Regions from separate parts of the Reinekea thalattae genome, predicted to be linked through region 1. Evidence: predicted binding sites of a transcription regulator. Region 1 holds the regulator's gene; each other region holds the start of a gene.
What was found. Region 1 encodes sigma-54, which starts transcription at its own class of promoters, with help from an activator protein. Its sites were predicted from a motif close to TGGCACNNNNNTTGCTNT; they were not measured.

Region 1 (3,674 bases):
CAGCAAAGCCAGAACCAATTCCTGTACTGCCTAATCGCTCACGCGCAATTAATTGATCAAAAAGATCGAGTTCTGAAACGCCGTCGAGCGTCGAAGATAGACGCTCGGCGATGGTTTGGAGGATGCGTTTTTTACTGGCGCCAAAACTTTCCATATAGGTTTGTTCGGCGCTCAGTATTTGACTCAGTTGAATCATTTAAGCAGTTAATTTCCCTGTTTGTGCGCAATGTTTTTTTCTTTGCGCTTAATGAGTTGCCGATCTAGTTTGTCGTTGAGTAGATCGATCGCGGCGTAGAGGTCATCGTGAACAGCATCAGCGTGTACTTGGCCTCCTTTTACGTTAATGGATGCTTCGGCCTTTTGTCTTTCTTTTTCAACACTTAGCGTTATTTGAATATTACCCATCTGGTCGAAGTGACGTTCCAATTTATCTAGTTTGCTTGAAACGTAGTTATGTAGAGATTCAGTAACTTCGACGTGGTGTCCGCTAATATTAACTTGCATAGGCTGCTCCTTTATTATTGCAGTTTTGGCAGGCTCTTAACGGGTCAGTGACCTGTTAGATGTGCCATGTAGATCGCTTACTGAGTAAGAGACCCATTCGACTAACAACTGATGCTATTAGCCGTTATACAACTGTATTTGTTAGAAGTGAGATGTCAGCGATAACTTACTGACTTCTTCGTTTAACAGGACCTACCTATAAATATTGCTGTTGCGTTAGAAAACATCAAGCGATATAGCCATTATTTTTGCATTTAAATTAAACTCTTACGTTCGTTTGACGGAGGAATGTTCATTGCTTCGCGGTATTTAGCAATGGTGCGCCGCGCCACTTGGATACCTTGCTCGCCCAGTAAGGTAGCGATTTTTGAATCGCTTAAAGGCTTACGTGGGTTTTCAGCGGCAATTAATTTTTTAATCAGTGCTCGAATCGCAGTACTTGAACATTCACCGCCAGAGTCGGTGCTGACGTGGCTACTGAAGAAATACTTCAACTCATACAGGCCACGAGGCGTATGCATGTATTTTTGTGTAGTGACACGAGAAATGGTTGATTCGTGCATGCCGACCGCTTCGGCAATGTCGTGCAACACCAGAGGTTTCATAGCTTCGTCGCCGTACTCTAAGAAGTTACGTTGATGCTCAACAATGGTGGTTGCGACCTTTAGTAAGGTTTCGTTTCGACTTTGCAAGCTCTTAATAAACCACTTGGCTTCTTGTAAGTGATCTTTTAAGTAGGTGTTGTCGGTTGAGTTATCGGCTCGCTTGACCATTGAGGCGTAAGACGAGTTGACCTTGAGTTTTGGCGCAATTTCTGGATTCAGCTCGACCAACCAACGATTGTTTTCTATATCTTTCGAGACAATAACATCCGGAATGACATATTCAGATTTACTGGATTCAACAGACGCACCTGGGTGTGGGTTAAGCGTTTGAATCAGTAAAAAGACTTCTCTAAGCTCTGCTTCTTTAATTCGCAGTTTACGCATGAGTTGTGCAAAGTCTTTGGTGCCTAATAGCTCGATATGGTTTTCAACGACTTTAATGGCAACATCACGATAAGGCGTTTCAGCAGGTAACTGCTTTAATTGAATTGCTAAACAGTCGGCCAAGTTCGCAGCACAGACACCCGGTGGATCAAACTGTTGTAAGCGGTGCAGGACGGCGTCAACTTCGTCGGTATCAAGTGGGTCTTCTTCACTGGAAAGGCCTTCTTGTAAGCCTTCAAAAATATCTTCAATACCGGTAGAAAGGTAACCCTTTTCGTCGACGCTTTCTAAGATGGCTTCGGCTATGATGCGGTCTTTATCCGACATCGGAGTGAGGTTAAGTTGCCAATTAAGATGATCGATTAATGAGTCTGTCGAGCCGTAGATGTTTTCGAGATTGTAATCATCGTCGGCAGAAGCAATACCATGACTGGTCGGCGTATGGGTATAGATATCGTCCCAAGAGCTGTCGACAGCCAGTTCGTCAGGAATGGTTTCTTGCACCGAAAGTTCTTGTGTTGATTGATCTGGTGCTTCGTTGGCTTTTTCGGCAGGTTCTGAATGGCTTTGTTCATTTGATGCGTTTTGATTGGCGACATCATTGGCGGAAGCGACTTCGTCTTCTTTTACTTCCAGCATAGGGTTGGTATCCAACGCCTGCTGGATTTCTTGTTGCAAGTCTAGTGTCGAGAGTTGCAATAATTTAATGGCCTGTTGCAGCTGAGGTGTCATGGTCAGCTGTTGGCCCATTTTTATCTGTAAAGACGTCTTCATACTGGCTTTTTACTCATTCATTGCAGGCCGTGGCCATGCCTATTTACAGTGTGAAATTATCACCTAAGTATACCTCGCGTACCGTCCTATTACTGAGCACTTCTTCAGCAGTCCCTTCAGCAATGATGTGACCATTGCCGACGATATAGGCTTTTTCACAAATGTCTAAGGTTTCTCGAACATTGTGATCGGTAATCAGTACGGCGATACCGCGTTTCTGTAAGTGGTAGATGATTTCTTTGATATCACCGACCGAAATTGGATCAACACCCGCAAAGGGTTCATCCAATAAAAGAACTTTTGGCTCAGTCGCCAGTGCACGTGCAATTTCAACTCGCCTGCGCTCACCACCTGACAGTGCCATTCCTAGGCTCTTGCGAATATGGGTGACGTTGAATTCATTTAATAGGCTTTCTAATTGTTCCTTTTGTTGTTGCTTGGTTAAGTCCTTACGTGTTTCCAATACCGATAAAATATTGTTTTCAACAGACAGCTTTCTAAAGATGGACGCGTCTTGTGGTAAATAACCAATGCCTTTTTTGGCTCGAGCATGCATAGGTAATTTTGAAATGGCTTGACCATCGATGGTCACGGTGCCTTGGTCGAGAGTCACGAGACCAACGATCATATAAAAACAGGTAGTCTTACCGGCACCATTAGGGCCGAGTAAGCCAACAATTTGAGCGGCTTCTACTTCAATGCTGACATCAACCACAACGGGGCGCTTTTTATAGCTTTTGGCTAGGTTACGAGCTTCGAGTAAGGCCATTATTCAGTGCTTCCCGGTAACAGTAATAGCTCGGCCTGTTCATCGTCCTGATTACCAGATAGCGAGCGAGCCGATTGGATCGTGACTTGGCCTGTGGCTGCCTGATATTCAATCTGTTCACCGCGTGCTTCATTACCCGACTGAGTAATGCGAGCCTCGCCAAGGGTAATGATGATGTCGGTTGCAGGAAAAAACTCAACCTGGTTGCCATTAACTTCCACCATGTCACTACCGAGCTGTGGTATATCGGTAAAGATTGCAGGGGTGCCAGTGGCTTTGATGTAGCTTAATTCGTTGGTGTCTGGGTCTGTTTCTATCACCACCTGATCGGCAAGAATCTCTAAGTTGCCTTGGGTGATAACGACATTGCCAGTCAGAATGCTGATCCCAGTGTTGATGTCAAAGCTATTGCTATCGGCTTTACCGGTGATGGGCAGCTCTCGGTCTTCGGGTAATGCCAGTGCGGTAGCGCTGAGCAGTCCGTAGCAAAGGGCCATTGCGCAGTAAAGCAAACGGCGATTACGCAATGATGTGTGAGACCTAGTTAGGCTCATAATAAAAAGTCACCTCATCGATCAGGTTGATGATTGGGTTTGCGTCACTCAAATCTGCAGTCATACCGATAGCATTGCTGCGAC
Region 2 (3,674 bases), on a different contig from region 1:
CGGTAGAGTTTATCGACAACGGTTGGGTTGCTGATTTCAAATGCGGTCATCACGCCGTTGCCAACGCTGTAGGCTTTTTTATCGAACGGGTAGCCGACAAAAAAACGCGGTAAGTCTGGGTTGTCTTTTTTACCAAACGAAGCCGATGAGTCATCGCGCCAGCAAAGTTCCATCTCCATTTCAGCAAAAATCGCGCTATAAAATTTCAACGCTAATTCTAAATTCTGTGTGCCAACCATGGTGTAAGCGATCATAAAAGGTGCTCCGGTTTATTGGTCTGTGCGAGGAATATTTACACAGCTTGGGTTGTTGTTAATTAATACTTAAAGCGTTTCGCCGTTTACGATAGACCAATGGTGCGGCATTAATTCACGAATGGTTTTAAAGATCAGTTTGTTTTCTTTGTTGCTGACGGCAGCTTTGACATCGCCACCCCAAAAACTGAGCCGCTCTTGGCAGATGCCGCAGGGCGAAAGAATGATAATTTCGCCGTCTTCTTGTTCTCTGTAAATGCAAAGGGAATGAGTCACTGCTTCGTCAATTTTAAAGGCTTCTAAATAAGCGCCCAGTTCAATGCAAACATTGAGGCTGTCGTTTTTAACGTCTGGCGGTACGCTGGTGAGTATTTTACCGGATTCGGTACGAATGGCCGCGGTAAAGCCTTCACCGCTTGGGTAGCGTTTATCCATTAATTCAAGCGCAGAGTCGTACAGCTGTTGTTCGATATTCATGGTTTGCCTCAGAGTGCATTTATTTTTTGGCGATTAAATCGATGGTATCGCAGGGGATAAATGGCGTAAAGCAAGGGGGAGTGCGGTGAGACACCGCCTGATACGGCGATAGATTGGCTATATAAGTGGAATTTAAAACGAAAACTAAGTGGTATCCCGTAGGGGACTCGAACTTTGATAGCCGCCGTCTCAACAAACGTCTAACTACCTGCGTTGCTTCTGCTGCGTTAAAACTCAGCTCACAATACTCATTTATAAACATAAACTCCGTCTGTTCGCTTCGTTTTGCCTTGCATTAGCGGCCTCGGAAACGTTAGTCGAATTGTTGAGTATCTGGAATTGATTAGATGGTAGAGAGACTTTCTAAATAAAGAGTGCGGTGAGACACCGGCTTTTCTTAGGCGAGAATGAGAAGAGGTTAAATTTAAAACGAAAACTAAGTGGTATCCCGTAGGGGACTCGAACCCCTGTTACCGCCGTGAAAGGGCGGTGTCCTAGGCCACTAGACGAACGGGACACTTAGGTTGCTCGAAAAGAGCGGGGCGCATAGTACCATCGCGTTTTGGTTATGCAACCCTTTTCTTTCTCTCACATTAAATAGCGGGCCGTTTTAGCGGAAGGTGATTTCAATACGGCGATTGAGGTTCCATGCTTCTGAGTTGTAGTCGGTGCGCACAGGGTCGGTGGCGGATTTACCAATGACGGAAATCTGTTTTGGGTTAATACCAGAGTCGATTAGATGCTGGGCAACTTTACTGGCGCGTGCCGCGCTGAGCTCGATGTTGGTTGGGTAAAGGTTTTTTAACTCAGAGACAATGGCGCGCGAGTCGGCGTGGCCGATGACGCTGATTTCGGCTTGTGGGAACGCCATTAAGGTTTTGCCGATAGGTGCCAATAGCTGGTCGGCGTCGTCACGCAAGGTAACGGTGTTTTTTTCAAATAGATCGCCCAGTGTTAATTCGATGACGCCGTGGCCTTCGCTGGTTTGGCGGAATAGGCTGTTCGGGTAGCGTTGTTCTAAACGTGCTGAGAGGTTTTGCAGTACTTCTTGATAGGCCAGCTGTACATCTTGGTTTAAGCCAAGCACTCCGGCGCGCATTAGGCGTTGTTGGTTGGCGATGGTTTTTTTCGCTTCGGTGAGTTCTTTTTGCTGGGCTTTGAAACGGCCTTCTAACGCAATGCGTTGTTGTTCTACAAGACTGAGTTGCCGCTGTGTTTGGTTGGCGGTTTCTTGGCTGTTTTGGTAAGCCTGCGTCAGGCTGGCGAGCTGTTGTTGCATTTCGATAGTAACGTCGATCAGCTCTTGCTGTTGCGCTTTAACGGCGTCTAGTTTCGAGGTGTCGCCCGTGCCGGTCAGTGCATTTGGGTTGCCTTTCACTAGCAGGATATTGGCGATCACTGAGATGGTCAGTATCACGATAAAAATAGTTTTGGTCGAGGTGTGAATAGAACGGCTCACGCTGCAATCCCTTATGTCTGTTTTTGTTTCTGCGACTGTATCTTGCTTTCTCTATGTCTATGACTGCGTCTTGGTTTTTACGACTGCGTCTTTTTCTAAGATAGAGTCTTTGTTATCGGTCTTTGTTCGGCTATCTGTATCTGTTTTTAACGGTACTGGCTTGTTTAACGGTACTGCTATTAATTACTGAGGCTGATCAAAGTATATGTGCTTGAGGATAGCAAACAACAGTATCGATAAATGCCGATTAGTTGGTTTTTTGAACGCCGATTTAATTCTTTCTGGCTGTTGGCCCGATCCTTGCGATACACACTATAACGATATTATTTTGACAGAATGTTGACGTATGGCTTTCATTGACAATTTCCGTAACGCAAGTGCACAACTTAGAAATGTAGACGGCCAAGCCGTGCTTAAAGGCACCGGTGAAGGTGCAAAGGCGGCCAGCCAGAAGCTGATGGGCGTGCCTATTTTGCTGCTGCTGCTGTTGGGTTTAATGACTCTGCCAGTACCTACGTTGCTGTTGGACTCCTTCTTTACCTTTAACATTGCGCTATCCATCGTGGTTTTGCTGGTTTCTATTTATGTGTTGAGACCGCTCGATTTCGCCGTGTTCCCAAGTATTTTGCTGGTTGCGACGCTGATGCGTTTGTCGCTCAATGTTGCCTCGACCCGAGTGGTGCTGATGTATGGCCACGAAGGTGGCGATGCTGCCGGTAAGGTGATTGAGTCGTTCGGTGAAGTGTTGATTGGCGGTAACTATGCGGTTGGTCTTGTGGTCTTCGCGATCTTGATGATCATTAACTTTGTGGTTGTCACCAAAGGTGCTGGTCGAGTCTCTGAAGTTAGTGCTCGCTTCACCTTGGATGCAATGCCGGGTAAGCAGATGGCGATTGATGCCGACTTAAATGCCGGTTTGATCGATGCCGAAACTGCCAAGCTACGTCGTTCAGAAATTGCTCAAGAAGCCGACTTTTACGGCTCTATGGACGGTGCGTCAAAATTTGTACGCGGTGATGCAGTCGCCGGTATTTTGATTTTGGCAATTAACATTGTCGGTGGTTTGTTGATCGGCATGATGCAGCATAATTTGGAATTTGCTGACGCCGTTCAAAAATATGCGCTATTAACCATTGGTGATGGTTTGGTGGCGCAGATCCCATCGTTGTTGTTGTCGGTTGCGGCCGCCATTATGGTGACGCGTAACTCATCGAGTGGCGAAATGGGTGAGCAGATTATCAACCAGATGTTCTCCACGCCTCGCGCCTTGGCGATTACCAGTTTTGTGCTCTTTATCATGGGCATTATTCCGGGCATGCCGCACTTTGTGTTTTTGTCTCTAGCTGCTGCTACCGGCTTTGGCGCACTGTTTATTATTATGAGAGATCGTCACGATGCGGGCGAACCTATGCTGCCGATGAAGTCGGCTGCTACAGACGTTAGCTCTGGCCCTGCCAAGCGTGGTGAAAAGGGTGCTAAGCCCG
Region 3 (3,674 bases), on a different contig from region 1:
ATGAAGCCGACGAAATGCTACGCATGGGTTTCATTGAAGATATCGATTGGATTTTGGAACACACTCCAGAAGACAAACAAACTGCGCTGTTCTCTGCCACCATGCCGGGACAAATTAAACGTATTACCGATCAATACCAGAAAAACCCAGTAAAGATTGAAATTAAAGCCAGCACTCAAGAACTTAGCCGTATTGAGCAGCTGCACTGGCGTGTACAGGGCATCGACAAACTTGAAGCCTTAACTCGCGTACTTGAAGTCGAAGACTGGAATGCGGTCATTATCTTTGTTCGCACACGAGTAGAATGCCAATACTTGTCAGAAAAACTTTCTGCACGAGGCTACTCAGCGACTGCGCTAAGCGGTGAAGTTGCACAGAAGCAACGAGAAGATATTCTAAACGCAGTACGTAACGGCAAAACTGACATTGTTATTGCTACTGACGTTGCAGCTCGTGGTATCGACATCGAACGTATCAGCCACGTAATCAACTGGGATATTCCAGGCGATGTACAAACCTACACTCACCGTATTGGCCGAACTGGTCGAGCTGGCCGTAGTGGTAAGGCGATCGTTTTTGTAAAACCAAGAGAGCAACGCTTTATTCGCGATGCCGAGCGCGCCACCAAATCGGAATTAAAAGAATACCCAATGCCAACGGCAGAAACACTTGGTGCGCACCGTGCTGAGCAGTTTAAAAACACCGTCTTTGAGCATGTTGAGCAAGATAAGCTGGACTACTTTAAAGCCATGCTAACCAGCTGGATTGACGAAACAGATTCTGAGCTCGAAGACATCGCTGCTGCTCTTGCGCTGATGGCACAGCAAGACAAGCCATTACAGCTGCCAAAAGATCCAGAATTTAAAGCACGTAAACGCGATAACGATCGTGATTCTAATCGTAGCCGCGATCGCGATGGCGGCCGTGATGGCGGTCGTGGCCGCAGCGAACGAGGCGCGGGCAAACGTCGTGAATTAAATTACGATGCGCAAACTTACCGTCTCGATGTTGGTCGCCGCGACAAAGTAGAACCAGGTTCTATTGTCGGTGCCATTGCTAACGAAGGCGGCATTGAAGGTCGCTTCATTAACAATATCTCCATTCGTGAAAACTTCACTCTGGTTGATCTGCCTGCTGGCATGCCAAAAGAAATTTTTGGCCAATTACAAAAGACCCGCGTTAAAGGCCGTCCATTAAACCTACGTGAATGGAAAGATGACGCACCAAGCGAAGGCGCTCGCCCACCACGCGGTGGTGATCGCAAACCTCGTAAAAATACCGAGAAGCGATCACGACGCAGCCCTGCTACTTCGTCTTAAGCGACTTATCTAGCTCGGCTAATCCAGGCTTAAACTAAATAACCGTTTAAGCCTGCGAGCGGTCACTGTAAAGCGCGACATTTAAAAGCAATATTCTAAACAGCCTCTCGGTTTTTCGTTAGGCTGTTTTTTTTTCGCTTTAAATAACAGTTAAGACTCAAAGCCGAACACGCACTTTGTTGACGCACCCTAATGTAAAAAGCATAAACTTAGTGCTTTTATTTATTGCTAAAAAGAACAACAACCATCGCAACTGCCGCTACCAAGGCGCTGAACGCCCTTTTGTAAACTGCATGCTCTTTGGCACTCTGCTTGCTTTTTAATATGCAGAGTCGAAATATCATCAACAGACTCCATGCTCCAAAATCACCAACGGCGGTGATCTCCACCTGAACAAAGCACTATTTTTGCCCTGATGTTCTGTAACGTCCTTGTTATAGATGGGAACCCCCAAACAACTTAAACTCCACTCAATTGCATAATGGCGTGCGTCCTGTGCATGGTTAATTAATGAGGAACAGTATGGCTTATTTAGAACCTAAAGAATTCGTCACTAAGATGGTCGACGCTGGCGAGCAAAAAATATTTATGTCGACTCGAGATACTTTTATTCGCGCCTTTATGGCCGGTGCAATTTTAGCGCTCGCGGCGTTTTTCGCCATTACCGTCATCACCAATACAGGCAATGCATTATTAGGCGCGGTGTTATTCCCTGTCGGCTTTATTATGCTGTATCTGATGAAGTTCGATTTATTGACCGGCGTGTTTACGCTTGTGCCTCTCGCCGTTATCGACAAACGCAAAGATTGCACCATGAAAGGTTTGTTTCGTAACTGGGGCTTGGTTTTTTTAGGCAACTTTGCCGGCGCTCTAACGGTCGCCTTTTTTGCCTCCTATATTTTAACTTACGGCTATCATACTGATGGCGGCGCAGTGGCAGCAAAAGTAAGTACCATTGGTGAGTCACGCACCTTAGGCTATAAAGATCACGGACTTGCTGGTTGGTTTACTATTTTTATTCGCGGCATGTTGTGTAATTGGATGGTCTCAATGGGTGTTGTTGGCGCCATGATTTCAACTTCCGCGGGCAGTAAAATGGCAGCCATGTGGATGCCGATCATGCTGTTCTTTTACATGGCATTCGAGCACTCAATTGTGAACATGTTTTTATTCCCATTCTCAATGATTATGGGCGGCGACTTTACCGTGGTGGATTACTTTATCTGGAACGAGATTCCAACCGCATTGGGTAATCTGGCTGGCGGCTTCTTGTTAGTCGGCTTACCTCTTTATCTCACTCACGTACGAACCAAAACAAGTTAGTTCACTATCTAGGTTCTCTATCTAGTTATTCAACGCAAAAAAAACGGCACATTGGTTATTAAGTTAACCAATGTGCCGTTTTTTCAATACTTAAGTATGCGCCACCGCCTTTAGCCGGTACACATTTTAACCGCAGCCGAAACCATCATCACAACAATTAAGATGCGAATAATATTGCCATACTTGTGCATTTGTTTTTCGGTAACCGGCTTTGCGGTACGTGAGGTAAACATCACTACTGCTAATATCGCCAGAGTTAATACAAGTAAAATCGATACAATGGGTGGCATTAGTTGGCTCCAAATAATTCTGCTAGTTTTTCGCCCGGCTCGTCGGCACGCATAAAGGCTTCACCAACCAAGAAGGCATTAACATCATGCTGACGCATTAACGCCACATCCTGCGGGGTGATGATGCCGCTTTCTGTGACAAACATTCGATCTGACGGCAGCATACTTTTAAGATCGATTGTCGTTTGTAACGAGACATCAAAGGTATGTAAGTTACGGTTATTGACGCCAATTAAAAAATTATCAACCTTTAACGCCGATTCCATTTCAGCTTTATCATGCACTTCAATTAATACATCCATACCGTATTCAGTTGCTTGGGCATGCAAATCTTTCAGTTTGGCGTCATCCAACGCGGCAACAATTAATAATACACAGTCAGCACCGATCGCTTTAGCTTCGGCTATTTGGTAAGAGTCGACTAAAAAATCCTTACGGATTACCGGCAGTTCAACCGACTCTCGAATTTGAATTAAATAGTCTTCGTGGCCCTGAAAGAAATCTCGATCCGTTAATACCGACAGGCAAGCCGCACCGCCTTTTTGATAACTTTCTGCGATCTGCTGCGGTACAAAATTTTCGCGCAATACGCCTTTACTAGGCGACGCCTTTTTCACTTCTGCAATCACCGCAGAATGGCCCGCAGCGACTTTGTTTTTCATCGCCTCAGCGAAGCCGCGCGGCGGCGCATAACGATCGAACTCTTGTTCAAAATCACGTTCGCTAATGTTCTTTTTTCGTT
Region 4 (3,674 bases), on a different contig from region 1:
GAGTCCATTTAGTGCCGCGATCCCTAAATCAAATAAGCCGAGGGTTAACTCGACCTGCTTTTGCGTGGCCGATTCAGCGGCGATACTGCCATCATTGAGATCGAAAGAAGCAATATTTTTATTTTCTGTATTCAGCGCCAATTGCCAATCTTCGGTTACAAAAGAAAACACATTCGGATTATCTATCGCCAAATCAAAAGATAAGGTTAATGCTGACAGACTGATGTTACTGACTTTCCAATCGGTTACTCGCACTTTAGGCGCTTTAGCAATAGGTACCAAAAACTCTCGCTGCCAATTAACCGAACGAGCACCTAAGACTGGCACTTCAAACGTAGGAGTCAACGCAAGTGTTAGCGGCAATTCATTTTCTGATAGGTAAATCTGAGCAGCATCACTTAATGCGCTGTAAGCCAATGACCAATTCAATTCAACACTGGTTGTCGAAGAAGGAGCTAAGGTTGGTATTGGACTGTCCAGTGCAATAATTGGTTCACCTGCAACCATAAGCTGCGCCGTAACGGATTGAATTGGCAAACTATAGGCATTGTGGTTGGTAATGGTTAATTGCGTTTTGGCATACAGTTCAGAAAACGAAAGCTGCTGTAGCTGAGTGGTCTGATAATTAAAGGTCGGCTCTTTATAGAGGTCATTTACCGAAAAACTGGCACAACCAGCTGTTAATAACAAAAACAGAATACAAAAAAATCTCATTAGGGCCTCTAAGCGACACGACAGAACAATAGGTCTTACAGTTTAACGGTTATTTTGTAGATTCCAATAAAAACAAAAAGAGCGCCGAAGCGCTCTTTAAAGTGTTTTGATTAGCGAGTTTACAGGGCGATTAAGAAGCCTTGTTGAACTCAGGGTATGCTTCCATACCACATTCTGCCAAATCAACACCTTCGTACTCTTCTTCTTCAGAGACTCGAACACCCATAACCGCTTTGATGATGCCCCAAACGATTAGAGAAGCAACGAATACCCATACGAAGATAGTAACCGCACCAACGATTTGACCAACGAAGGTCGCATCACCATTAGTTACAGGAACTAATAGAAGACCTAAAATACCGCAAGTACCGTGCACAGAGATCGCACCCACTGGGTCATCGATCTTGAATTTATCAAGCGCTAGGATGCTGAACACAACCAAGATACCGCCTAAAGCACCCCAAATAGTTGCTTGTAGAGGAGTTGGTGTATCTGGGCCAGCAGTAATAACAACTAGGCCAGCCAAAGCACCATTCAAAATCATAGTAAGGTCAGCTTTCTTGAATAGAATGCGCGCTAGGATCATCGCAGAGATCGCACCACCAGCGGCAGCAGCGTTAGTATTTAGGAATACAACGGCAACGGCATTAGCTGTATCAACAGTAGAAGTCTGAAGCACAGAGCCACCATTAAAGCCGAACCACCCCATCCAAAGGATGAACGTACCTAAAGTAGCCATCGGTAAGTTCGCACCAGGAATAGCATTTACTTCACCGTTTTTACCGTACTTGCCTTTACGAGCGCCAAGTAAAATAACACCAGCAAGCGCTGCAGCAGCACCAGCAAGGTGAACAATACCAGAACCTGCAAAGTCAACCATGGTTAGCTCATATAGACCGAAGACTGGGTTACCGCCCCAAGTCCAACGACCTTCCATTGGGTAGATGAAACCTGTCATAACAACAGCAAAAGCTAAAAATGCCCAAAGCTTCATGCGCTCAGCAACGGCACCAGATACGATAGACATTGCAGTCGCAACGAATACTACCTGGAAGAAGAAATCAGCAGACGGAGCGTAACTGTCGCCGTCTGAAACACCGTCACCAGTAATGCCAGCTAAAAATGGTACCGCGGCATGCAGCCCGTCTTCTCCAGCCATTCCATACATGATTGCATAACCGCAAACCAAATACATAAAACAAGCGATTGCAAACAGTGCAATGTTTTTAGTTAGGATTTCAGTGGTGTTTTTAGAACGCACAAGACCTGCTTCTAACATAGAGAAGCCAGCCGCCATCCACATAACTAAAGCGCCACATACTAAGAAGTAAAACGTGTCTAACGCATACTGTAATTCAAATACTTCGTTCATTTTAATCTCCGATTAGGAATCTTAAATTAGATCGCTTCGTCGCCGGTTTCACCGGTACGAATTCGAACTGTTTGCTCTAATGGCGCAACAAAAATTTTGCCATCGCCAATTTTACCTGTGTTAGCTGCTTTAGAAATCGCTTCGATGGTTTGATCAACCACATCGTCACTGATAGCAACTTCAACTTTTACTTTCGGCAAGAAATCAACAACGTATTCGGCACCACGATATAACTCAGTATGACCTTTTTGACGGCCGAAACCCTTTACTTCTGTAACTGTTATGCCCTGAACTCCAATTTCAGATAATGCTTCACGAACATCATCCAATTTGAAGGGCTTAATTATTGCGGAAACTAATTTCATATTGATGGCTCCACGGTAGCTCGAGGTGAATTGAGGAAGACAAACAGGTCTGGTTTAACCACCAACAGGCGCTGTTTTCTGACTCAATTCTGTTTATGGTATATAAAACGTCCAATCAACTTCATCTAAATGATTGGCAATGCATTCAAAAAGCGCAAATACGCCCTGTAATACAACGATATTTCTTTTTAAGCGAAGTACATGCCAACTAAAAAAACCCAAGGAAAATAATAGCTTAGTGCAATTTTCTCTGCTTTTACGTCTAAGTATTGCACTCATTACGTGCAATGCACTTATATCGAGCACTATTATTGAGCCATTTTCGAGCATGAAACTCAACGCACTTTCACCTCGATTAAACCATCCCACTGGAACATGAAACTTTAGTGGCTAAAGCCCTCTATTAAGCAAAAGTTATCAGGCACAAAAAAGCCGAGCATTGCTCGGCTTTAAATGAACAAGGCTGTTCAATTAGTTACGATCTATAGCGTTCAGCTCACTAAACGCCTGCTCTAATCGAGTAACCATGCTTTCTTGCGCTTTGCGCAACCATGCACGAGGGTCGTAATACTTTTTGTTTGGCGCATCTTCACCGGTTGGATTACCAATCTGGCCTTGCAAATAGGCCTCATTCGCTTGGTAATAATCCAACACACCATTCCAATTTGCCCACTGAGTATCAGTGTCGATGTTCATTTTTACAACACCGTAGCTGATCGCTTCAGCAATTTCGTCAGCACTTGAGCCTGAACCACCGTGGAACACAAAGGTTAAGCCTTTTTCTGGTAAACCAAATTTATCAGAACAGTATTTTTGCGACGCGTCCAGAATAGCTGGCTTCAACTTAACGTTACCCGGCTTATAAACACCGTGAACATTACCGAATGAAGCAGCAATGGTGAAACGAGGAGAAATAGCACTCAAAACTTCATAAGCACGCGCCACTTCTTCAGGCTTGGTGTATAGGTCAGCCTGATCAACATCGCTGTTGTCGACACCGTCTTCTTCACCACCAGTAATGCCCAATTCAATTTCAATGGTCATGCCCAGCTTATCCATGCGCTTTAAGTACTCTGCACAGATCTCTAAATTCTCTTCTAACGGCTCTTCGGATAGATCAAGCATATGTGATGAGAACAGAGGCTTACCGGTTTGAGCAAAGTGCTCTTCACCAGCGTCAAGCAAGCCATCAATCCAAGGCAGTAATTTTTTGGCCGCGTGGT

Region 2: the regulator sigma-54 is predicted to act here: its motif matches at 2,480-2,497, upstream of flhA (flagellar biosynthesis protein FlhA).
Region 3: the regulator sigma-54 is predicted to act here: its motif matches at 1,621-1,638, upstream of FME95_RS13390 (formate/nitrite transporter family protein).
Region 4: the regulator sigma-54 is predicted to act here: its motif matches at 2,641-2,658, upstream of glnK (P-II family nitrogen regulator).

The regions. Positions count from the first base shown of each region.
Region 1 is NZ_VKAD01000002.1:401,871-405,544, forward strand. It holds gene FME95_RS12220 (PTS sugar transporter subunit IIA) at 1-196, opposite strand, end outside; gene hpf (ribosome hibernation-promoting factor, HPF/YfiA family) at 205-504, opposite strand; gene FME95_RS12230 (RNA polymerase factor sigma-54) at 759-2,267, opposite strand; gene lptB (LPS export ABC transporter ATP-binding protein) at 2,311-3,036, opposite strand; gene lptA (lipopolysaccharide transport periplasmic protein LptA) at 3,036-3,590, opposite strand; gene lptC (LPS export ABC transporter periplasmic protein LptC) at 3,577-3,674, opposite strand, start outside.
Region 2 is NZ_VKAD01000001.1:226,396-230,069, forward strand. It holds gene FME95_RS01110 (VOC family protein) at 1-254, opposite strand, end outside; gene FME95_RS01115 (cytidine deaminase) at 324-731, opposite strand; tRNA gene FME95_RS01120 (tRNA-Glu) at 1,173-1,248, opposite strand; gene FME95_RS01125 (OmpA family protein) at 1,342-2,190, opposite strand; gene flhA (flagellar biosynthesis protein FlhA) at 2,537-3,674, shown strand, end outside.
Region 3 is NZ_VKAD01000003.1:220,408-224,081, reverse strand. It holds gene FME95_RS13395 (DEAD/DEAH box helicase) at 1-1,319, shown strand, start outside; gene FME95_RS13390 (formate/nitrite transporter family protein) at 1,842-2,642, shown strand; gene FME95_RS13385 (hypothetical protein) at 2,753-2,932, opposite strand; gene trpC (indole-3-glycerol phosphate synthase TrpC) at 2,932-3,674, opposite strand, start outside.
Region 4 is NZ_VKAD01000001.1:2,170,371-2,174,044, reverse strand. It holds gene FME95_RS09975 (LEA/WHy family protein) at 1-714, opposite strand, end outside; gene FME95_RS09970 (ammonium transporter) at 845-2,086, opposite strand; gene glnK (P-II family nitrogen regulator) at 2,113-2,451, opposite strand; gene fbaA (class II fructose-bisphosphate aldolase) at 2,923-3,674, opposite strand, start outside.